Regions from separate parts of the Proteus hauseri genome, predicted to be linked through region 2. Evidence: riboswitches for the same ligand, from Rfam matches in the RefSeq annotation. Region 2 holds a riboswitch; each other region holds the start of a gene.
The links. A riboswitch is a leader RNA that binds a small molecule or an ion and turns the genes downstream of it on or off. The one in region 2 is predicted to bind thiamine pyrophosphate.

Region 1: another riboswitch for thiamine pyrophosphate. It lies ahead of thiD (bifunctional hydroxymethylpyrimidine kinase/phosphomethylpyrimidine kinase); the one in region 2 lies ahead of thiB (thiamine ABC transporter substrate binding subunit).
Region 3: another riboswitch for thiamine pyrophosphate. It lies ahead of thiC (phosphomethylpyrimidine synthase ThiC); the one in region 2 lies ahead of thiB (thiamine ABC transporter substrate binding subunit).

Annotation. Positions count from the first base shown of each region.
Region 1 is NZ_CP026364.1:3,828,833-3,836,770, reverse strand. It holds gene yidA (sugar-phosphatase) at 1-457, opposite strand, end outside; gene PH4a_RS17620 (helix-turn-helix domain-containing protein) at 593-979, opposite strand; gene mgrB (PhoP/PhoQ regulatory lipoprotein MgrB) at 1,288-1,497, shown strand; gene PH4a_RS17610 (amino acid permease) at 1,644-3,017, shown strand; gene pagP (lipid IV(A) palmitoyltransferase PagP) at 3,158-3,793, opposite strand; TPP riboswitch at 4,889-4,978, shown strand; gene thiD (bifunctional hydroxymethylpyrimidine kinase/phosphomethylpyrimidine kinase) at 5,037-5,834, shown strand; gene fbaB (class I fructose-bisphosphate aldolase) at 5,895-6,944, opposite strand; gene yegS (lipid kinase YegS) at 6,994-7,887, opposite strand.
Region 2 is NZ_CP026364.1:801,411-809,348, forward strand. It holds gene lgt (prolipoprotein diacylglyceryl transferase) at 1-464, opposite strand, end outside; gene ptsP (phosphoenolpyruvate--protein phosphotransferase) at 547-2,793, opposite strand; gene rppH (RNA pyrophosphohydrolase) at 2,802-3,332, opposite strand; TPP riboswitch at 3,445-3,538, shown strand; gene thiB (thiamine ABC transporter substrate binding subunit) at 3,653-4,618, shown strand; gene thiP (thiamine/thiamine pyrophosphate ABC transporter permease ThiP) at 4,618-6,198, shown strand; gene thiQ (thiamine ABC transporter ATP-binding protein ThiQ) at 6,191-6,892, shown strand; gene PH4a_RS03855 (DNA polymerase II) at 6,993-7,938, shown strand, end outside.
Region 3 is NZ_CP026364.1:1,190,921-1,198,858, forward strand. It holds gene hemE (uroporphyrinogen decarboxylase) at 1-780, opposite strand, end outside; gene nudC (NAD(+) diphosphatase) at 865-1,653, opposite strand; gene PH4a_RS05440 (HAD family hydrolase) at 1,805-2,479, shown strand; TPP riboswitch at 2,524-2,646, shown strand; gene thiC (phosphomethylpyrimidine synthase ThiC) at 2,778-4,727, shown strand; gene thiE (thiamine phosphate synthase) at 4,711-5,358, shown strand; gene PH4a_RS05455 (HesA/MoeB/ThiF family protein) at 5,352-6,101, shown strand; gene thiS (sulfur carrier protein ThiS) at 6,098-6,298, shown strand; gene PH4a_RS05465 (thiazole synthase) at 6,300-7,067, shown strand; gene thiH (2-iminoacetate synthase ThiH) at 7,067-7,938, shown strand, end outside.

The DNA.
Region 1 (7,938 bases), 900 kb from region 2:
TGCTAAATTGCATATCCCTTTGCATTTCATTTACTGGGCGATAATAGAGTGGTGTCCAAGATAAAAAGGCTTCTTGGCAAGTGAAATGGCTAATATGAAGGTTAGAAGTGTAGATTTTATTATCGCTCAGAACATGAAAATGGACACCGATCTCGCGTGATAAATTCTCAAAATAGAGATAATCCTCAAAATCAAGCAAATCTTCAATAATCACTTCTCCGTTATCTGCTTGATGAATTTGACTACCATTATTACTGATGCAAAAACAATCTGCCAAATCAAGGTTAAGTGCTTTTAAATAAGGATAAATACCATTAAAAGAGCGACCTGAGGCTAGAACAATATGAACACCTGCTTTTTTGGCTCGCAGAACTGCATTTTTTACTTCTGGTGTAATTTCATGTTGTTTATTGAGTAAGGTTCCATCTAAATCAATAGCAATAAGCTTAATACTCATTAGTATCCCCATATAAAAGAAAATAAAAACAGTCAAAATGACAAGTCAGAAGTGAAGCGTTTTATCATCACATAGGTGACACTCTATTTGTGTGATATAAAAGGCGTTATAGGATATATCACACAGATAGAGGGTTTATTCACAGCAAGGTGACTGTAAATGCAGTGGTTGTTTAGTTTCTAATTCAATTTCTTGGTTTTGTCTAAAATCAAAAGGCGTGATGCCATATTCTTTACGGAACATATAAGTAAAGTGCGATTGTGAACCAAACCCAAAATCAAGTGCGATATCAAAAATTGAACGCTCACTTGTACGTAATAAATAAATAGCGCCAGCCAGCCTACGTTGGCGAATATACTTTCCTAAAGAGGTTCCTGTGACTTCTTTAAAAATTTTCTGCATATGCCAAAGAGAATAGCCAGAATAAGCCGCAAGTTCTTCCAGATGAATAACGCGACCTAAATGCTCCTCAATCCATTTGCTTAACGCGCAAACCAATGCGAGATGATTATCTTGTGGCATTACAATTCCATTCTATCGATGAAGTTAAGGTAAAAAGCAAAATTAACTCCCTAATATTATACAAAAAGAGGCAAACAGAGAAATCCATATTAATGGATAGTCATCCATGATCGTTGGCAAAATGTGTAGTTGAGAAGGTATATGCACATTAAACAGTCAGATCAAATTAAAAATAATACAAACTATCTTGGTTTTGTCGAGGAAGCATTTAACTTTCTTTATGAAAACTATGCTAAATTCACAGCCAGAGATAAGTTATCGCGGATTTTATAACAACAACTCCTTACGCCGTTATCAAATTAAAGCGAATGCTTATTATTGTTACTAATCATGCTAACAAAATGTATTTAAAGGATTTTAAATTGAACGCAAAAAAAATAATTATTAGCATAATTATTGTATTAGCCATTAGCTTAGGTTTGTATCTTATAGCTTTAGATAATTTTTGCGATCAAGGAGAAGACTTTCAACAAGGTATTTGTCGATTTACCACGCTATTTCCCTCTAAACACGGTTAGTTTTTCACCTTTTCTAATTATTTTCCCTTTAACATGAAATCTATTTGTTATTCAAGTCAGAATAGTGTTTTAATGGTGGCTTAAAATAAACATAAGTGTAAACATTAGTTTACGATTTGAACTGATAGATCAATAGAAGAGGATGTATGGCGAGAGAGTCGCAACAAGCAGAACTAAAGCGCGGTTTAAAAAATCGACATATCCAGCTTATCGCGCTGGGTGGTGCCGTCGGCGCGGGTCTGTTTCTTGGAATAGCGCAAACCATTAACATGACAGGGCCATCAGTAATTTTAGGTTATGCGATAGGTGGTTTTATTGCGTTTATGATCATGCGCCAATTGGGCGAAATGGTTGCCGAAGAACCAGTTGCGGGTTCATTTAGTCACTTTGCTAATAAATACTGGAGCCCATTTGCTGGCTTTTTATCTGGCTGGAATTATTGGGTCATGTTTATTCTTGTCGGTATGGCTGAATTAACCGCCGCAGGTAAATATATTCATTATTGGTTACCTGATATTCCTGTCTGGGTTTCTGTTGCTGTCTTTTTTGTTGCCATTAATCTTATTAATCTGATCAACGTAAAAATGTATGGTGAAACCGAGTTCTGGTTTGCCATTATTAAAGTTCTCGCCATTGTGGGGATGATTTTATTTGGTAGCTATCTGCTGGCAAGTGGTAATGGTGGACCTCAAGCTTCTGTTACTAACTTATGGGAACTGGGTTTCTTTCCTCATGGCTTTACTGGATTTATGTCGGCACTTGCCATAGTGATGTTCTCTTTTGGTGGACTTGAGCTGGTAGGCATTACGGCGGCAGAAGCCGAAAATCCGAAAGTTAGCATTCCTAAAGCGACCAACCAAGTTGTGTACCGTATTTTAATTTTTTATATCGGTTCATTATTAGTATTACTATCACTTTATCCTTGGACGCAAGTTGTGAAGGGTGAAAGCCCATTTGTGCTTATCTTTCATCATTTGGATAACTTCTTAATTGCGAATATTTTAAATGCCGTGGTGTTAACCGCCGCATTATCTGTATATAACAGCGGTGTGTATTCAAATAGTCGTATGCTTTATGGTTTAGCGAAGCAAGGTAACGCGCCACGTTCATTATCACATGTCAATAAACGTGGTGTGCCAGTGATATCATTAGCATTATCTGCGGTAGCTACCTCTTTAGGTATTTTGGTTAACTATGTGTTGCCTGATCAAGCATTAGAGCTGTTAATGGCATTAGTGGTAACTACATTAGTGCTTAACTGGATCATGATTTGTTTAGCAAACTTAAAATTCCGTGCTGCAAAAATTAAAGAAGGTGTTGAACCATCATTTAAAGCGTTATGGTATCCCTATGGTAACTATATTTGTCTTGCCTTCTTATGCATGATTTTAGTGATTATTTTGTTAATGCCAAAAATTAATATCTCAGTAATTTTAATGCCATTCTGGATTGGTTTTTTATGGTTAGGTTTTAAATTGTCGAGACCAAAGAAAGAACCAGTAGCAGATGAGGCTAGGTAAGTTATTTCAGCTAAATAGATAAAATAACAATTTATAATTTAATTATCCTTCTTAGCGAAAACAAAAAACGCATCTAAAACTAGATGCGTTTTTTATTGGGTCATTGAAGGGTGAAATAAATAAAATTTATTTAAATAATATTACTGCCAACGTAGCCAAGCAAATAACACATTACCATTATTATAAGTACCCGGAACATAAGTTGCTTGTAATGAGAGATGACCATATTCAACAGAAACCATCGGTAGTGGTAATGGCATAGGAATATAATTATATTCATGGCGTGCTGTAATACTTAAAGTAAAACCCGCCCCCATTCGAAATCCATCAAGATCACCAGGTACCCACATTTTTTGAAAGCCATAACCGACTATCGGTTGTACGCGATTATTTGAGTCCATAAATGCCATTGCATACAGCGCATGCCAGTCGTTATCGCTATCATAGCGATATTTTCCCATTCCAAAGCCCCAAGGTGTTTCGTTATAGCGATCTGTTTTTTCTTTATCGTAAGTAAAGCGGTTATGCCAAGTCCAGACAGGTAAATAGTAGTTATAATCGTCACTATCCCACGTTTGAGAGACATTACGCTTAAATTTTCCCCAATAGCTTTCTTCATTATTTTGTTGCAAAGATTGATCTGTTGTTTGGGCGTTTTTTATCGTAATTGTCTGAGTGTTGGCTGGGCTATTTTCAGTAGCAAAAGCATGGGTTGTTAACGTGAGTGAAAACAACGTAGTTGCTAATGCTCTATGACGAAAATGGGGTGATGACATAATATAACTCCGAATACTACACAGCTATGATTCTGGTAATGGCAAATAGATTTTAATAATAGTGTTATTTAATTAGTGATAATTTAAGATAAGAGGTATCTGAAATTATACTTATTGAATATAATCCTAAGGTATTTTAGTGAGTTGAACAGAGAATAAATCCACTCATTGTATGGTATCGATTAATTTTCTTAAGACTAAATTCTGCGATGATATTATCACTAGCACATTGTTTTTTATGGACAAAATGTGTTGCTGATAATGTAAGTTCAGAAGTTAAATATAAGAGATTAATCATAAGAAATTTAGTTATTGGGAAGATATCAGAACATAAGATGAGCGAAATACCTATTTCTATCCCTTTTTATATAAATATTAGTCTATTTAGTATGAGTAATAATTCTTATTTATGATGTAGACAAATATTTGCGTTGGGATAATAAATTAATCGATAAAAAAGCGTTAATTTAAATCAGATAAAATAAGATGTTTGTTTATGAAGCGTTTAAGTTTTTACTGATACTTAAAAGAGTATGCCAGTGAGATATATTGATTTGTAGTGATTAACATGGGTTAAAAAAGAAATGTGAATGACTATTGCGATAAAAGCATTGATAGTAACCATTATTGTGAGTATTTTTCTTTAGAATTTGAATCAATGAGGAAGGCGATAATGAGGTAATATGAAGTCTTCAACTCTTTTTTCAATAAATTTTTTTGTATGCGCAATATTTCTAGAGTGAATTATCAATACCATATTAATATCTGCATCAAGTATAAGATAATACATTGATTTTTCTTCCTGTCACTGTGGTAGTTTTTTCTTCATTTTCCCTTCTACGTTGTTTGGTTGTCCATAAATGCATTATAAATATCTCATTTGGCAGATCATATATCGAGTGTCGTTAAAATCAGCAAAATGATTTGTTTTTTATCGGAATATATAATTATTATTTATTTAAGGGGAATATAAATAAGTTTGTATCTATTATATCGTCTTGATTTGTTTATCCTAGATAACCATAAATAAAGCGAGAGACTGTGGCTAGTATCTTTACTTTGGTCATGCGATACTCTCTATTGCCTGAATTTACAGGCTTTGGCTCGGGGCGCCTTATGGCTGAGATGAAACCCGTATAACCTGATCTGGATAATGCCAGCGTAGGGAAGTCAAGGTAACTCTGCGATGTGCTGATTAACAGAGACCGACTTTTCTGTAACTGGTAAAAGTAGGAGTTAATCAGTGAGATTTAATGCACTAACTATTGCAGGAACGGATCCTAGCGGCGGCGCAGGTATTCAAGCAGATCTAAAAACCTTTTCTGCCCTCGGTGTTTATGGCACAACAGTAATGACGGCTCTTGTCGCTCAAAATACTTGTGGTGTACATAGCGTGTATGATTTATCCCCTGACTTTGTCGGCGCACAATTAGATGCAGTTCTTTCCGATGTTAGAATAGATAGCGCAAAAATTGGCATGCTTTCTAACGCAGATATTATTGAAATTGTTTGTCAGAAACTGCATCAATATTCTATTCCTTTTGTTGTTCTTGATACTGTTATGATTGCAAAAAGTGGCGATCCACTTTTGCAACCCAATGCTGTCGAAAAGATGGTTAATAAACTTCTTCCTCTTGTTGATTTAATTACACCTAATTTACCCGAAGCCGCAGCTTTGCTAGGGTGTGATGTTGCACAAGATGAACAGACTATGAAACAGCAAGGCTATGCATTACTCGCTCAAGGCTGTAAAGCAGTGCTAATGAAGGGGGGACACTTAACAGAAAATGAGAGTCCAGATTGGTTATTTACACCAAAAGGTGAATGGCGTTTTACCTCACCGAGAATTAATACAAAAAATACCCACGGAACAGGTTGCACACTTTCAGCTGCACTCGCCGCAATACGTCCTCAAGTAAGTAATTGGGAAACTTGTGTGGAACAAGCCAAAGCTTATTTACAACAGGCATTAGAACATGCTGATAGTTTAGATGTCGGGCATGGATTTGGCCCTGTACACCATTTTTATCGCTGGTGGTAAAAATAGGTCATATAAATAAAAAAGCCACCTTTGGCGGTGGCTTTTAATTGAATAACGTTTTTACGCTATGGTTACTGATTTATTGAGATACACATCTTGTACTGCATTAATCAGTGCGACGCCGTCCTTCATTGATTTTTTAAATGCTTTACGACCTAAAATTAAGCCCATACCACCTGCACGTTTATTAATAACGGCGGTACGTACCGCATCTTCAAGGTCGTTTTTACCTGATGCACCACCCGAGTTAATTAAGCCAGCACGGCCCATATAACAGTTGGCTAATTGGTAACGTACTAAATCTATTGGGTTTTCAGTGGTAAGTTTGGTGTAAACTCGCTCATCAGTGTGACCAAAACCTATTGCTTTAAAACCACCATTATTTTCGGCCATTTTTTGCTTAACAATATCAGCACCAATGGTGGCGGCTAAATGATTGGCTTGACCCGTTAAATCAGCGCTAGCGTGATAATCTACGCCATCTTTCTTAAATGCAGGGTTACGCAAGTAAGCCCACAATACAGTAACCATACCCAGTTCATGCGCACGTTCAAATGCCATTGAAATTTCTTCAATTTGGCGACGGCTTTCTTGTGAACCAAAGTAAATAGTCGCACCAACGGCAACCGCGCCCATTTCAAATGCTTGTTCAACACTGGCGTACAGCGTTTGGTCGTATTGCGCAGGGTAGCTTAAGGTTTCGTTATGATTAAGCTTTACAAGAAAAGGAATTTTATGTGCGTAGCGGCGAGAAACAGAAGCAAGAACACCATAAGTGGAGGCAACACAGTTGCAACCTGCTTCTATCGCTAATTCAACAATATTTTTAGGATCAAAATAGAGTGGGTTAGCCGCAAATGATGCAGCAGCAGAATGCTCAACACCCTGATCCACGGGTAAAATGGATAAATAACCTGTACCTGCGAGACGCCCATGATTAAGCAATGTTTGCATTGAACGTAAGACCGTATTAGGACGGTTATTATCAATCATTACACGGTCAACAAAATCTGAACCTGGCAGGTAGAGATTATCACTTGGGATTGTTTGACAGCGGTGTTCCAATAATGAGTTAGCATCAGCACCTAACAAACTTACTATATCAGTCATTACTTACTCCAGTTCACGATTAGATGAAAGTGATTGTCATTTATATACATTAAGATAACAAGCCACATTGAGGCGGTAAGCGGCAGTGGATCGCTTCAGGTAACACAATAAATGCAAATTTATCGCCTAAAAGGGGTTCTCCATCTAAATTAAACACCATTTCATGTGTAGCACTAATGTTTACCCAACGGCTTTCAAGCTCGATAATTTTGTCGTTCTTTTTGCGATCAAATAGACTTGTTAATAAAGAAGGAAGAAGTTCATTAGCTTCAACAATGGTGATATTAAGTTTGTTGTCGTTAATTAATGCATCAGGGCAGAGCTGTTGTCCTCCACCTGCTTGTCGACCATTCCCAATACCTAAAACCAATGCTTCACCTTTCCAATGAAAATTTTCTGCCTCAATAGTGCAAGGATCTGCTTTAAGGGTATCGATACGTAATAGACCATGAAGAAAATAGGCAACTCCACCTAATGAAGATTTTAGTTTTTCCGGCGTTTCTGTGGTGATTTTGGTACCAAATCCACCTGAGGCCATATTAATAAAATAATGTGTCTTATTTACATTAATCACATCAATAGGTACAGCTCGCCCTTTAATCGCTAAATTTAGTGCATTCTCCATATCTTGTGGAATAAGTGCACTGGAGGCAAAATCATTTGCTGTACCCAATGGAATGATGCCTAAAACAGGCAGAGATGAAGGCGATAAGTGAATAAGTTCAGAGACTACGCTATTGATCGTGCCATCACCACCCGCAGCAATAACGGTTTGTGCTCGAATATCAAGGGCTTCTTGAACAAAACGTCTAATATCACTTGATTCCCATGTGACTCGAACTTGAATATTAAAACCTTCGTTACGGAGTTGATAAACAGCGTCGCGCAGTGCGGCATTACCTGAGTTTTTTCCATTAATAATCAGCAAGCTGATTTGGTTCATTAGTATCACTCCTTAAATTAAACTACTCTTTTAAAAGTAATAGATATCGAG
Region 2 (7,938 bases):
CGTCCCCAAAGTTCACCGTTAATAAAGTTACCAATACGACCTAAACCTAAACCAAATGGAATTAATGGAGCAACAAAGTCAGCAACTTGGAAAAAATGACGTTTAGTTCGACGAGCAAACCAAATCATGGCGCAAATAACCCCAATTAGGCCACCATGAAAAGACATTCCGCCATCCCAAACTTTAAATAAATAGAGGGGATCATTTAAGAAGACAGGCAGATTATAGAATAAAACATATCCTAAGCGGCCACCGATAAACACACCAACAAAGCCAACATAAAGCAATGTTTCTACTTCATTTTTGTTCCAACCACTGTTTGGTTTTGCTGCTCTACGATTTGCAAGCCATAACGCAAATACAAATCCAACCAAATACATCATACCGTACCAATGTAAAGACACTGGCCCGATAGAGAACATAACAGGGTCGATTTCTGGAAATTTAAGGTAGCTTATGCTCATTTATTCCCTACTTCATTTAATCAGTGATATTTCTGCCTGTGAATAATAGCACAGCACAGAAAAAGGCTTATACGAAGGTCAATTAAATACCTCCGCGAATTAATCCACCTAATCCTTGCCTTTCCATAAATTCAGAAGACAACGCTTTGATCTCTGTTGCTGTTTGCGCTTGCAATATGCGTAGCATAAAAGGTTGCAACACGACGGGATCAAGATGGCGCAATAAGTATTTTACCCTAGGTAAACTACGTCCACTCATGCTTAACTGCCTAAAACCTAGCCCTATTAACAGCAATGCACCTATTGGCGTACCTGCCATTTCACCGCAAACACTGACAGGAACTTGGTAACGCTGGCATTCCATTACAATTAAATTAAGAGAACGTAATAGCGCAGGATGCAAATTATCATAGAGTGATGCCACATGGGTATTATTACGATCTACTGCTAGCAAATATTGCGTCAAATCGTTAGTACCAATAGAAATAAAGTCTACGCGATGTACCAATTGCGGCAACATAAAAACTAAAGAAGGTACCTCTAGCATTATTCCTAATGCTGGCGGAGTACATTCACACTTCATTTCTCGGCTAACTTCATCACATGCGCGCAGTAACAATATTTTAGCTTCATCAATTTCATCAATACTTGTCACCATCGGCAACAATATTTTCAAATTTTTAAATTCGAGGTTTGCTTTTAACATTGCACGTAACTGAATAAGAAAAATTTCAGGCTGATCGAGCAAGATCCGGATCCCTCGCCAGCCTAAACAAGGATTTTCTTCATTAATTGGCATATAAGGCAACTGTTTATCAGCGCCAATATCAAGTGCACGCAGTACAACGGGTTTATCAGGAAAAAAGGAGAGAATTTCACGATAGCGGTTTTTTTGTTCATCTTCTGATGGAAAACCGCTTTGTAGCATAAAAGGAATTTCAGTGCGATATAAACCCACGCCATCAATACCAACGCTGATGCGTTGTTCGTATTTAATGCTTAATCCGGCATTAAGTTGAACGCTGACTGATTCACCATTTTTTAATACCGCTTGTTGTTCTAATTGATCTTCGGCTATTTGACTTAAAACACGTTCTTCATCAATAATTTGACGATATTCCTGCATGATAAAGGGTTCGGGTTCAATAAAAACCTCACCTCGATACCCATCAAGAATAAGCATTCGATTGTGCAAGAGTTCGAGCTGAATATCCGCCCCCATGATGGCGGGAATTCCCATTGCTCTAACTAAAATTGCAGAGTGCGAATGGGTTGCACCATCACGAACAATCACGCCGGCTAATTGCTGCTCTGGCAATTCAGCTAATAAGCTTGCACTGAGTTCGTCAGCAACAAGAATAAAGCGATCTGGCCACGTATTGGTAAAGCTTAACTCATCATCTAAATGAAAGAGTAATCGTTGCCCTAATGCTTTTAAATCAGACGCTCGCTCACGCATATAACCATCTTTAAGGCTAGAAAATTGCGCGGAGAACTTTTCAATTACCACTTTAACCGCCCATTCAGCGACATAGCCTTGGGTAATCACTGTGGTCATTTTCTGTTTTAATTGCGGATCATTAAGAAGATGAGAGTAAAGATCGAAAATTGCCGCACTCTCTTTTTGTGCACTTGCCATAAAGCGTTTACTAAAGCGGCGGCACTCTGCTGTTGCATCTTCTAATGCAATAGTAAGACGATTTTGCTCCGCTTTAATGTCTAACGCACTCGCCTTATAGACCTGCTCAAGAATAGGCTGAGAAACCTCTTGCCAACCATAAGCCATTATTACGCCTGTAGAAACAGATAGCGCCTTAATGCGGCTTTGACGATATTGCCCAAAAAGTCCTTTGGTTTGAGCTTGGGCCAAAATGGCGCCCAGTTGAGTGGCTAGCGTCACCATAAAAGACTCTTCACTTTCATTAAATAAGCGACGTTCTTTTTGTTGAACAACTAACACACCAAGAAGCTGACGGCGATAAACGATTGGCACACCGAGGAAAGCTCTTAAACTCTCTTCGTTGACTTGGGGAAGGTATTTGAAATTAGGATGTTCACGAATATCAGCAAGGTTAATAAGCTCTGAAAGGCGGCCTACTTCGCCAACAACGCCTTCATCAAAGGAAAGGCTAACAGCACGCCCTTTCGGTTTTTTTAATCCTTTTGTCGCCATTAAATAAAAACAACGACGCTGAATATCCGCAAGATAAATAGAACACACATCCGTGTGCATAGCTTGACACGTTTCCTTAACTAATAGTTCAAGCGCTTCCGGCAACCCAGCGGCCATCGCAACTTTTTCTACAATTTCCCGTAAGCGTGTCAGCATAGTGTTATCTAATATCTTTTACGGCGATATCCATAAGATTGACGTAATGCAGACACTTGTTCTTGTAACGGCATAACAATTGGGGCGAACTCTTTCATTACCCGTCGATAAACATCTCGTTTAAAAGAGACGACTTGACGAACCGGATACCAATAGCTCACCCAACGCCAACCATCAAACTCAGGCGTTTTGCTTTGCTGAACATTAATGTCCTTGTCATTACTCGTTAACTGCAAAAGGAACCAACGCTGTTTTTGACCTATACAAACAGGTTTTGTATCCCAACGCACCAAACGCTTAGGCAATTTGTAACGTAACCAGTTACGTGTGGAGGCAAGAATTTTGACATCCTTACGACTTAACCCAACTTCCTCGAACAACTCGCGATACATTGCCTGCTCTGGCGATTCACCAGGGTTAATTCCACCTTGGGGAAATTGCCATGAATGTTGCCCATAGCGACGGGCCCAAAGAACTTGCCCTTGCCGATTACAAATTACAATCCCAACATTCGGGCGGTAGCCATCATCATCGATCACCAGACTACCTCAATAACAAAATTTGAAAGATAACTTATTGTTTCATACTACTCACAGACGGTAAACCTCTATCAACAGACTTTGCACAGCGCCCCGTTTTATCTACAATGGGAAAGTCTCAACGGGGTGCCCTCTTTTTGGCTGAGAAAAACCCGTGGAACCTGATCCAGCTAATACTGGCGTAGGGATTTGAGTCAGGATGCAGCAATATCTTCTTAATTTGCCTTCCTTACTCCTCAGATCCTACCTGACTTTTCACTGAGGAACGTAACGTGCTAACAAAATCTATTCGTCATACGCTTGTTATTGGCGTATTAGGCATGATGGCTGCATTTTCAGTCAATGCCGCCCCGAAAAAACCTACGCTAACTATTTATACCTATGATTCCTTTACTGCTGATTGGGGTCCAGGTCCTGCGATAAAAAAAGCCTTTGAACAACAATGTGATTGTGAATTAAAGCTTGTTGCTCTGTCTGATGGTGTTTCTCTTCTTAATCGCTTACGAATGGAAGGTAATAAAAGCAAAGCAGATATTATCTTAGGATTAGATAACAACCTTATTCATGCCGCGAAAGAAACCGGACTTTTCGCACCAAGTAACATCGACACATCAAAACTTGCGTTGCCAGAAAAATGGACAGATGACACTTTTGTGCCTTACGACTACGGTTACTTTGCCTTTATTTATGATAAAAATCGCATTACTACCCCACCCAAAAGCATGGCTGAACTGCTAAATAGCAAAGAAAAATGGAAGATTTTGTATCAAGATCCGCGCACTAGCACACCAGGTTTAGGTTTAATGCTTTGGATGCAATCACTTTATCCAGAAAATACCGCAGCTGAATGGAAAAAGCTGGCGGACAAAACACTGACGGTGACCAAAGGCTGGAGCGAATCTTATGGCTTGTTCTTAAAAGGTGAAGGCGATTTTGTGCTGAGTTATACCTCATCTCCGGGTTATCACATCCTCGCGGATAAAAAAGATAACTATGCAGCCGCTATTTTCTCTGACGGCCACTATCTACAAGTTGAAGTTGCGGCAAAATTAAAATCAAGTCAACAACCTGAGTTAGCACAACAATTTATGCAATTTATGCTAACGCCCGCATTCCAAGAAACGATTCCTACAACCAATTGGATGTATCCTGTTATCGATATGCCGCTGCCTGATGTCTACTCTGTGATGCCAAAACCTGAAAAATCGCTGCAATTTGATGCTGATATAGTGGCCAAAGAGCGCCAACAATGGACTCGTGATTGGCAATCTGCGGTTAGCCGCTAATGAGAAGTTGGCTTATCCCGGGGCTATTAGCCTCGGGTTTACTTCTTGTTGTTGCATTACTTTCATTTGGTGCATTGTGGTTTAATGCGCCAAGTGGTGAATTCAGCTCTATTTTTGCTGATGATTATTTATGGCATGTCGTTCGCTTTACCTTTTGGCAGGCTTTTTTATCGGCATTATTTTCTATTTTGCCCGCAATTTGGCTTGCTAAAGCGCTTTTTCGACGTCAATTTTTTGGTAAAACGCTCTTTTTACGTTTATGTGCCATGAGCCTTGTACTACCTGTATTAGTCGCTCTATTCGGTATTTTAACGGTTTATGGCAGAACGGGGTGGATTGCTCATATTTGTGCATGGCTTGGTATTGATTACCAATTCACACCTTATGGCTTACAAGGAATATTATTAGCTCATATCTTTTTTAATATGCCATTAGCCACAAGAATGTTGTTACAAGCGCTAGAGAGCATCTCTCCAGAACAACGCCAGTTAGCATCACAATTAGGAATGAATGGCTGGCAGCGTTTTCGTTTTCTTGAATGGCCTTACTTGTGGCGTCAAATACTTCCCACTGCGGCGCTGATTTTTATGCTCTGTTTTGCCAGCTTTGCTACAGTACTCGCACTGGGAGGTGGACCCGCAGCAACAACGATTGAACTCGCCATTTATCAAGCATTAAGTTATGACTATGATTTACATCGCGCCGCACTATTAGCACTAATACAGCTATTTTGCTGTTTAGGCTTAGTGTTAATTAGCCAAAAGCTCAATGGTTCCTTATTTGTCGGGCATAGCCAGCAAATGCACTGGCGCGACCCTGATGATCCATTAATTGCCAAAATTAGTGATATTTTTATTATCACTATTGCCGTTTTGTTTTTAATACCGCCAATTTTAGCGGTAATAACAGATGGTATGAATAGTCAGTTTATTCGAGTAATACAGCAACCCGTGCTTTGGCAAGCATTTAAAACGTCATTGGTAATTGCAATAGGGGCTGGTGTTATCTGTGTTGTACTCACAATGATGCTGTTATGGAGTAGCCGCGAATTACGATTACGTCATTTCACTCGTGCAGGGCAAGCAATGGAAATGAGCGGATTAATTATTCTGGCGATGCCAGGAATTGTATTGGCAACAGGTTTTTTCCTCTTATTAAACAACACCATTGGTCTGCCTGAATCACCTTATATTTTGGTTATTTTAACCAACGCATTAATGGCTATTCCTTATGCATTAAAAGTACTAGAAAACCCAATGAATGATATTGCCTCTCGCTATAGTTTGTTATGTCAGTCATTAAATTTACGGGGTATCAATAGGCTACGTTGGATTGAATTACGCGCACTGAAAAAGCCTATTTCGCAAGCTCTTGCTTTTGCGTGTGTTATCTCTATTGGTGATTTTGGTATTGTGGCTTTATTTGGCAATGAAACATTTCGTACACTGCCATTTTATCTTTATCAACAAATTGGGGCATACCACACACAAGATGGTGCAATTACAGCAATGATCCTTTTACTACTGTGTTTTGCTCTTTTTAGTTTGCTAGAACGCTTACCAGGAAAATCTCATGATTAAGTTAGAGCAACTTTCTTACACCTATGAACATCAGCATCTTACATTTAATTTAAATGTTAATGCGGGTGAGCGTATCGCGATATTAGGCCCTAGTGGTGCAGGAAAAAGTACATTACTAAGTTTAATTGCAGGTTTTTTACCTTCAGAAAACGGCTCGCTTACTCTTAATGGTGAAAACCATACCAAAACAATACCAGCAAAACGGCCTATTTCCATGTTATTTCAGGATAATAACCTTTTTCCACATTTAACCGTAAGACAAAATATTGGCTTAGGATTAAATCCCGGATTAAAGCTAACTCCCCCCCAAAAAACATTATTAGAAAGCCGCGCCAAACAAGTTTCATTAAGCGAATATCTCGAGCGATTACCCGCTCAATTATCTGGCGGGCAACGCCAACGTGTCGCAATAGCGCGTTGCCTTGTGCGTGAACAACCCATTCTTTTACTTGATGAGCCATTTTCTGCACTCGATCCTGCATTGCGCATAGAAATGTTAGCGCTATTAGAACAACTGTGTGATGAAAAAAATCTCACGTTATTAATGGTTTCTCACAGCCTTGAAGATGCCGCTAAAATCGCGTCAAGAGCAATAGTGATTGATAATGGCACTATTGTTTACGATGGAAATACACAAGCCTTGATTAATGGTGAAGTAGATCAATCACTTATTTTAGGTATTCCTTTAAATTGAGCTCAGCCGAAATAACTGTATAAATAACCATAGATTTGACTATAATAAATACATATTTAATGATGTTTTTTATTCTTTTAGTGTATTTATTAGGAACTCAATGATTGGTCATACTGAGCAAGGTTTTATTCTCACACGCCATTGGAGCGATACACCAAAAGGTGTGGTCGTTTCCTATTGGTTAGCAACTGAGAATGGTGCTCGTAAAATTACAGTTCCAATACAATATGCTATCGGTTTTGTTTCTCAACAACACGAAACACAATTGCGTTCATTAGTGGGTAATAATCGCGATATTGAAATTCGTGCTCTTGATTTGAAAGATTTTAATCGTGATCCTGTTTTTGGTCTTTACTGCAAGCAATACCGCCAGCTAACGCAGCTAGAACAACAATTAAAAGAACACAATATTCGGCTTTATGAGGGTGATATTCGCCCACACGAACGTTATATGATGGAGCGTTTTATCACCGCGCCGGTTTGGTTTCGTTATCAAACAAATAATACTGTTAGTTTAAAACCAGCTCCCGATTATCGACCAACATTACGCGCTGTCTCTTTAGATATTGAAACCAGTGAATTTGGTGAGCTTTATTCTATTGGTCTTGCTGGTTGTGGCGATAATGTGGTGTTTATGCTGACAGAAAGTTTACCTGTAGTTCAAGAAAGTCAGCAGCCAGAAGGCTATCGCCTGCACTATGTCACCAGCCGTTTGCATTTAATTGAACGGCTTAACGAATGGATACAACATTACGATCCTGACGCTATTATTGGTTGGAATGTAATTCAATTCGATTTGCGTATTTTACACACCCATGCACAACGTTATGGCATACATCTACTATTAGGTCGCCAAAATAGTGCATTAGAGTGGCGAGAGCATGGTTTTAAAAAAGGACATTTTTTTGCTTCTGCACAAGGTCGTTTAATCATTGATGGCATTGAAGCACTAAAAATGGCGACATGGAATTTTCCCTCTTTTAGTCTTGAGTCTGTTGCTCAAACATTGTTAGGTGAAGGCAAAGCCATAGATACGCCTTATGCCA
Region 3 (7,938 bases), 390 kb from region 2:
TGCCATGGCTTCTAACCAGCGCCCACCACCTTTAGTAAATAAAGTGACGGGGACTTTTCTACCATCATATTCACGAATAAGACCATCAACAATCTTATGCATATAGTTGAGTGAAAACAGTTGGTAATCGCGTCCTGTTAATACGCCACCCCATGTATCAAAAATCATAATAGATTGGGCGCCCGCTTTAATTTGAGCATTCAAATATAGAATAACGCTATCTGCCAGTTTATCCAGTAATAGATGTAACGCTTGTGGCTCGGCATACATCATTTTTTTAATTTTTGTAAATGCCTTGCTGCTTCCACCTTCAACCATATAAGTGGCAAGTGTCCAAGGGCTACCAGAAAAACCGATTAATGGAACACTACCTTGTAATGCATGACGAATAGCACGTACTGCATTCATCACATAACCTAATTCATCTTCAGGATCAGGAATAGGTAATTTTTTAATATCATCAAAGCATTTTATTGGCGAATGAAAACGAGGGCCTTCACCCGTTTCAAAATAGAGCCCCAATCCCATTGCATCAGGAATAGTTAAAATATCAGAAAATAAAATGGCAGCATCAAGAGGAAAGCGTCTTAATGGTTGCAGTGTGACTTCACATGCGAGCTCTGTATTTTTGCACAATGAGATGAAATCCCCCGCCTGTGCCCGTGTTTCCTTATATTCAGGAAGATATCTGCCTGCCTGACGCATCATCCAAACAGGGGTGACATCAACAGGTTGGCGCAACAGCGCACGTAAATAGCGGTCGTTTTTCAACTCACTCATGACTAACTCCATTAACAGTAATAGGGCCGCAAAATAGCTTAGATTGTAACATGTTAGAAAAATAACTGTTGGCAGACTGCGCCTTTATTTATTTCTTGTTTCATCTTGACGAATATTCGCTATCGTATCTTCGATTAAACGCCTAGCAATGGTATCTGATGGTGGAATTTGTGGTAATTTATCATAGCGATACCAACCTGCACTCGTTAATTCAGCCGGGTCATGACGTAACTCACCACCGTCATAATCAGCTAAAAAGCCCATCATTAAAGAATGAGGAAAAGGCCAAGGCTGAGAAGAGACATACCGAATATTACGAATATGGATATTACTCTCTTCAAAAACTTCACGCGCTACCGCTTCTTCGAGGGTTTCTCCTACTTCGACAAAACCAGCTAACACAGTATAAAGAGGCGAGTGTTTATGTCTTACATGATGAGCTAATAAAATTTTATCTTGGTTTCTAATACCCACAATAATACAAGGGGCGATTTGTGGATAATAACGTTCGTGGCAGTTATCACATAAACAAGCCCATTCACTCTCACTATGTCTCATTTTAGAACCACAGTAACCGCAGTAACGATGAGAACGGTAAAATTCGGCTAACTGTACACCTCTTCCAACAAGCTTAAATAATTTTTCGTCTTGAGAGGCTATCAGTCTGGGAGAACACATATCGTTATCCATTTTGCCATGAATAAGCCAAACATTTTCCCCTTGCCATTCACCAACAACTTTGGCTTGTTTACCTGTTAACCCCCAATTCTGAGCAGTACCAAAAGGTAGATCGCCTTGAGGTAACCAAACTCGCCCACCAAGGCTAACAGTCCACCAGCCTTTTTCTGATCCGGTTAATGTATATAAATGCATAACGATGATTCTATCCAAAATAATGATATAGACTAGAGGATACTCTCTTTAAACCAATTATCTCAATGTATCATGTAAAATCCTTATCATTCAGTACTATTTTTTAATGAAAATATATAAAAAAAATTAATGAAAAATACGTTAGATAACTATGAATAAAAAAAAATCTCTCGCCATTTTTGATCTTGATGAAACATTATTGTGTGGCGATTCAAGTCGCTTATGGACAAATTATCTTTGGGATCGAAAAATCGTTCAAGACCCTGCTTTTTTAGCTCTTGATTCTCAAATGATGAAGGACTACTACGCAGGCAAACTCAATATTGAACATTACCTTTTTGAACATATCTCTTATTTCAACCAATTTACTGTAGATATGATTAATCACTGGGTTAATGATTATATTCAAACTATTATTAAGCCATTACTTTACCCCCAAGGGATCAATATTATTGCTCAATATCAACAAGAAAACATTCCCGTTATTATCATTTCAGCTACGATGTCTTTTCTGGTTCACCCTATCGCAAAATTACTCAATATAGATGCCTCTATGGGTATTGACATGCAAATAAATAACGGCTATTACAACGGTAAAATTGAAGGAATACCAACATTTAGAGAAGGTAAAGTGACACGATTAAATCACTGGAAAAACGAGAATAATATTAATAATAATTATATATTTTTTTATACTGACTCTAGTAACGATCTCCCATTATGCTATCAAGCTGATGAGGTAATCACTGTTAATGCTGATGTTCTCTTAGCCCAAATCGCAATAAATAACGGTTGGAAACAATTACACTGGGATTTAAATCAATAATAGATATCGGACTTGTAGTTTTTAAAATCTTTCATATACTGGTCATCTTCTTGTCGGAGTGCCTAGTGTTTATAAGGTTGTTATAAGCACAGGCTGAGACCGTTTATTCGGGATCCGCGGAACCTGATCGGGTTAATACCCGCGAAGGGAACAAGAGTGATTCGACCTTTTGATAGCATCTACGCGTATATTTTTTACACACCTATCTGTCGATACTCCCTGCGACCTCCAGACAAGCATTTTTCTCAATATCCACCCGACAAGCCTCGCGCTTGATTGATATTTATTAGGAAATGCTATGTCCACAAAACAATCTATATCTGTTAAAGATATTTCACCAACAGCAACGATTATTTCAGAAAAACAGCGTCCGAGAAAAGAGCAACGTGATGCGGCTCAAGCCTTTATCAGCACTATTCAAGGTGTCAGTTTTCCCAATTCAAATCGCATTTACCTCGAAGGCAGCCGTGCTGATATTCAAATTCCAATGCGTGAAATCCAGTTAGCTCAAACACTAACGGGTGGTACAAAAGAAGATCCTATTTTTGAAGATAATGAACCTGTTCCGGTTTATGACACATCAGGCCCTTATGGCGATCCAACCTCTCAACTCGATGTAAATAAAGGCTTAAAAAAGATACGTCAACCTTGGATTGATGAGCGTAAAGATACCGAGGCCTTAACACTGCTTAGTTCTGATTTTACCCAGCAGCGCCTTTCTGATGCAGGATTAGAACATCTTCGCTTCCCTTTAAAACCAAGCCCTAAAAAAGCATTATCAGGGAAAAGAGTCACCCAGCTACACTATGCTCGACAAGGTATTATCACACCAGAAATGGAATTTATCGCCATTCGTGAAAATATGGGTCGGGAACGTATTCATAGCGAAGTATTACGCCAACAACATGCTGGCTTTAGCTTCGGTGCTCATCTTCCTGATAATATTACACCTGAATTTGTACGCCAAGAAGTCGCTGCGGGTCGTGCGATTATTCCTGCCAACATCAATCACCCTGAATCAGAGCCAATGATTATTGGTCGTAATTTCTTGGTAAAAGTGAATGCAAATATTGGTAATTCCTCAGTTACCTCTTCAATTGAAGAAGAAGTAGAAAAATTAATTTGGTCTACGCGTTGGGGTGCCGATACCGTAATGGATCTCTCGACAGGTCGTTATATTCATGAAACCCGTGAGTGGATCATTCGCAATAGCCCCGTGCCTATTGGTACTGTGCCAATTTATCAAGCATTAGAAAAAGTAAATGGCGTTGCAGAAGATCTCTCATGGGAAATATTCCGTGATACTTTGCTTGAACAAGCAGAGCAAGGTGTAGATTACTTCACTATTCATGCGGGTGTTCTGCTGCGTTATGTGCCAATGACAGCTAAACGTTTAACAGGGATAGTTTCTCGTGGTGGTTCAATTATGGCGAAATGGTGTTTATCGCACCATAAAGAGAACTTTCTCTATGAACACTTCCGTGAGATTTGTGAGATTTGTACCGCTTATGACGTTTCATTATCACTGGGTGATGGTTTAAGACCTGGTTCTATTCAAGATGCCAACGATGAAGCACAATTCTCTGAGTTACATACCCTTGGTGAATTAACCAAAATTGCATGGGAATATGATGTTCAAGTTATGATTGAAGGCCCGGGCCATGTACCAATGCAGATGATCCGCCGCAATATGACAGAAGAATTAGAACATTGTCATGAAGCACCATTTTATACATTAGGGCCTCTCACAACGGATATCGCACCGGGTTATGACCACTTTACCTCTGGTATCGGTGCCGCAATGATTGGTTGGTTTGGTTGTGCAATGCTTTGTTATGTCACCCCTAAAGAACACCTTGGCTTACCCAATAAAGAAGATGTTAAACAAGGGCTTATCACTTACAAAATTGCGGCTCATGCTGCCGATTTAGCCAAAGGACACCCTGGGGCTCAAATTCGTGATAATGCGATGTCTAAAGCACGTTTTGAATTTAGATGGGAAGATCAGTTTAATTTGGCACTTGATCCTGAAACTGCACGCAAATATCACGACGAAACCTTACCTCAAGCATCAGGTAAAGTTGCCCATTTCTGCTCAATGTGTGGCCCTAAATTCTGTTCAATGAAAATTACTCAAGAAGTACGCGATTATGCCGCAGGTATGGAGCAAATGTCGCAAGCCTTTAAAGAACATGGTAGCGAGCTTTATCATAGTGCAGAGGTTGCTGATAATGAACAGATCCTCTAGCGCCCCTTTTGCATTAACAGAAAAAAAATTGGGTCTTTACCCTGTTGTTGATTCCATTGAATGGATTGAACGCCTGTTAAAAGCAGGCGTTACTACTATCCAATTGCGTATTAAAAATAAGCAACTGACAGAAGTCGAACAAGATATTATCGCAGCAATAAATTTAGGCCAGCATTATAACGCCAGGCTATTTATCAATGATTATTGGCAACTTGCGATTAAACATCACGCTTATGGTGTGCATCTTGGCCAAGAAGATTTGGATATTGCGGATCTCAATGCTATTAGACAAGCAGGATTACGTCTTGGCATTTCCACTCACGACGAATTCGAACTGGAAAGAGCAAAAGCTTTACACCCTTCTTACATTGCACTCGGTCATATCTTCCCAACCAGCACCAAAGAGATGCCATCTCAACCACAAGGATTAGTTGCTCTTCGTAAACAGGTTGAACAAACCACCGATTATTCCACTGTGGCTATTGGTGGGATCTCATTAGAAAGAGTGCCAAGTGTGGTTGCAACAGGTGTTGGTGGTGTTGCTTTAGTCAGTGCCATTACAAAAGCAGTAGACTGGCAACAAGTAACACAGAAATTATTAGAATTAGTAGAAGGAAAGCCATCATGCTAAATGATAATGATTTTATGCGTTATAGCCGACAAGTGATGTTAGAAGACTTTGGCTTAGAAGGTCAAAATAAGCTTCAGCAAGCCAAAGTATTAATTGTCGGACTAGGTGGTTTAGGCTCTCCTGCTGCGCTTTATCTTGCTGGTGCTGGTGTGGGTGAGCTTATTTTGGTCGATGATGATGTTTTACATGTTTCTAATCTTCAGCGCCAAATCCTTTATCGCACTAAAGATATTCCTGATGCCAAATCAGATATCGCAAAGCAATCACTACTCGCGTTAAATCCTGATATCACCATTACCGCTTACAAACAAAGGCTTGATGATGATGTGTTACCTGATTTAGTTAAACACGTCGATTTAGTCCTTGATTGTACTGACAACATGCTCACTCGACAGGCTATTAATCGTGCTTGTGTTGCTCAAAAAACACCACTTGTTAGCGGCAGTGCCGTTGGTTTTAGTGGCCAGCTAATGGTGTTTGAACCCCCTTTTATTCAGGGGTGCTACCACTGTCTTTATCCTGATAAAACTGAACCGCAAAGAAATTGTAAAACAGCTGGAATTTTAGGCCCTGTAGTTGGTGTTATAGGCACACTTCAAGCGCTTGAAGCGATTAAATTGCTATCTGGCTTACCGAGTTCTCTCAGCGGAAAACTTCGTCTTTTTGATGGAAAAAAACAAAATTGGAGTACGTTGCGTTTGACGCCATCAAAAACATGTCCTGTTTGTCGAGGATTAGCATGAATATTACCGTAAATGACGAACAACTATCTCTGGATATGCCTGTCACTATCTGTCAGCTCCTTATTCAGTTAGAACAGCCACCAATAGGTGTGGCGCTCGCCATCAATGAAACCATTGTTCCTCGTGAAAATTGGGACACTCATTTTATTAATGATGGCGATACGATCCTTCTCTTTCAAGCAATTGCAGGGGGCTGATATGTTAAAAATTGCTGATACCACATTCACATCAAGACTTTTCACTGGTACAGGTAAATTTGCCACACCGACAATAATGACTGAAGCTATCCGCGCTTCAGGCAGTCAGTTAGTGACTATGGCGATGAAACGTGTCGATTTAAAAAGTGGCAACGATGATTTAATCGCACCACTCAAATCATTAGGCGTAAAATTATTACCTAATACATCTGGTGCAAAAACAGCACAGGAAGCTATTTTTGCCGCTCGGCTAGCTAAAGAAGCATTTGGTACTCATTGGGTAAAATTAGAAATTCATCCAGATACCAAATATCTACTTCCTGATCCTATCGAAACATTAAAAGCCGCAGAGACCTTAGTAAAAGAAGGCTTTGTAGTATTGCCTTATTGCAGTGCTGATCCTGTTTTATGCCGTCGATTAGAAGAAGTTGGTTGTGCTGCTGTAATGCCGTTAGGCTCACCGATAGGTTCAAATCAAGGGCTACAAACTCGCGATTTTCTGCGAATTATCATTGAGCAAGCATCTATTCCTGTCGTGGTCGATGCTGGCATTGGCGCACCAAGCCATGCACTTGATGCATTAGAATTAGGTGCTGATGCTGTATTAGTGAATACCGCGATAGCGGTAGCAAAAAATCCTGTATTAATGGCTCAAGCGTTTAAAATGGCGCTTGAGTCCGGAGAACTTGCGAAACAATCTGGTTTAGCCATATCCACCTCGCAAGCACAGGCCTCAAGTCCATTAACCCAGTATTTAGGGGCTTTCTAATGGAGACTTTTTCTGATTATTGGCAACAGCTCAATTGGGATGACTTAACACTAAAATTAAATAGCAAAACTAACGCTGATGTAGAGACTGCATTAAGCCGCGATATACTGATTTTAGATGATTTTATGGCACTAATATCACCTGCAGCTCGTCATTATCTAGAGCCAATGGCGCAACGTGCTCAGCAACTTACTCGTCAGCGATTTGGTAACGTTATTGGTTTATATGTTCCACTTTATCTCTCTAATTTATGTGCAAATGACTGTACTTATTGCGGTTTTTCAATGAGTAATGCTATTAAGCGTAAAACACTCAATGAAAGTGAGATAATTGCCGAGTGCAATAGTATTCGCCAATTAGGTTTTGATAGCCTACTACTCGTTACTGGTGAACATCAAAGAAAAGTGGGTATGGACTATTTTCGTCAATATATCCCTCTAATTCGCCGCCACTTCAGCTCATTAATGATGGAAGTACAACCTCTAGCAACTGATGAATATGCTGAACTAAAAACCTTAGGTATCGATGGCGTGATGGTTTATCAAGAAACATATCACGAACCTACTTATCAGCTACATCATCTGAAAGGGAAAAAACAAGACTTTCATTGGCGATTACAAACACCAGATAGGTTAGGGCAAGCGGGTATTGATAAAATCGGCTTAGGGGCACTGATTGGGCTTTCAGGACAATGGCGCACTGATTGTTATATGGTCGCAGAACATTTGCTATTTTTACAAAAACGTTACTGGAAAAGCCGCTATTCTATCTCTTTTCCTCGTTTACGTCCTTGTGCTGGTGGTCTTAGTCCCGCATCCGTGATGAGCGAAGCAGAACTAGTGCAACTGATCTGTGCATTTCGTATTTTAGC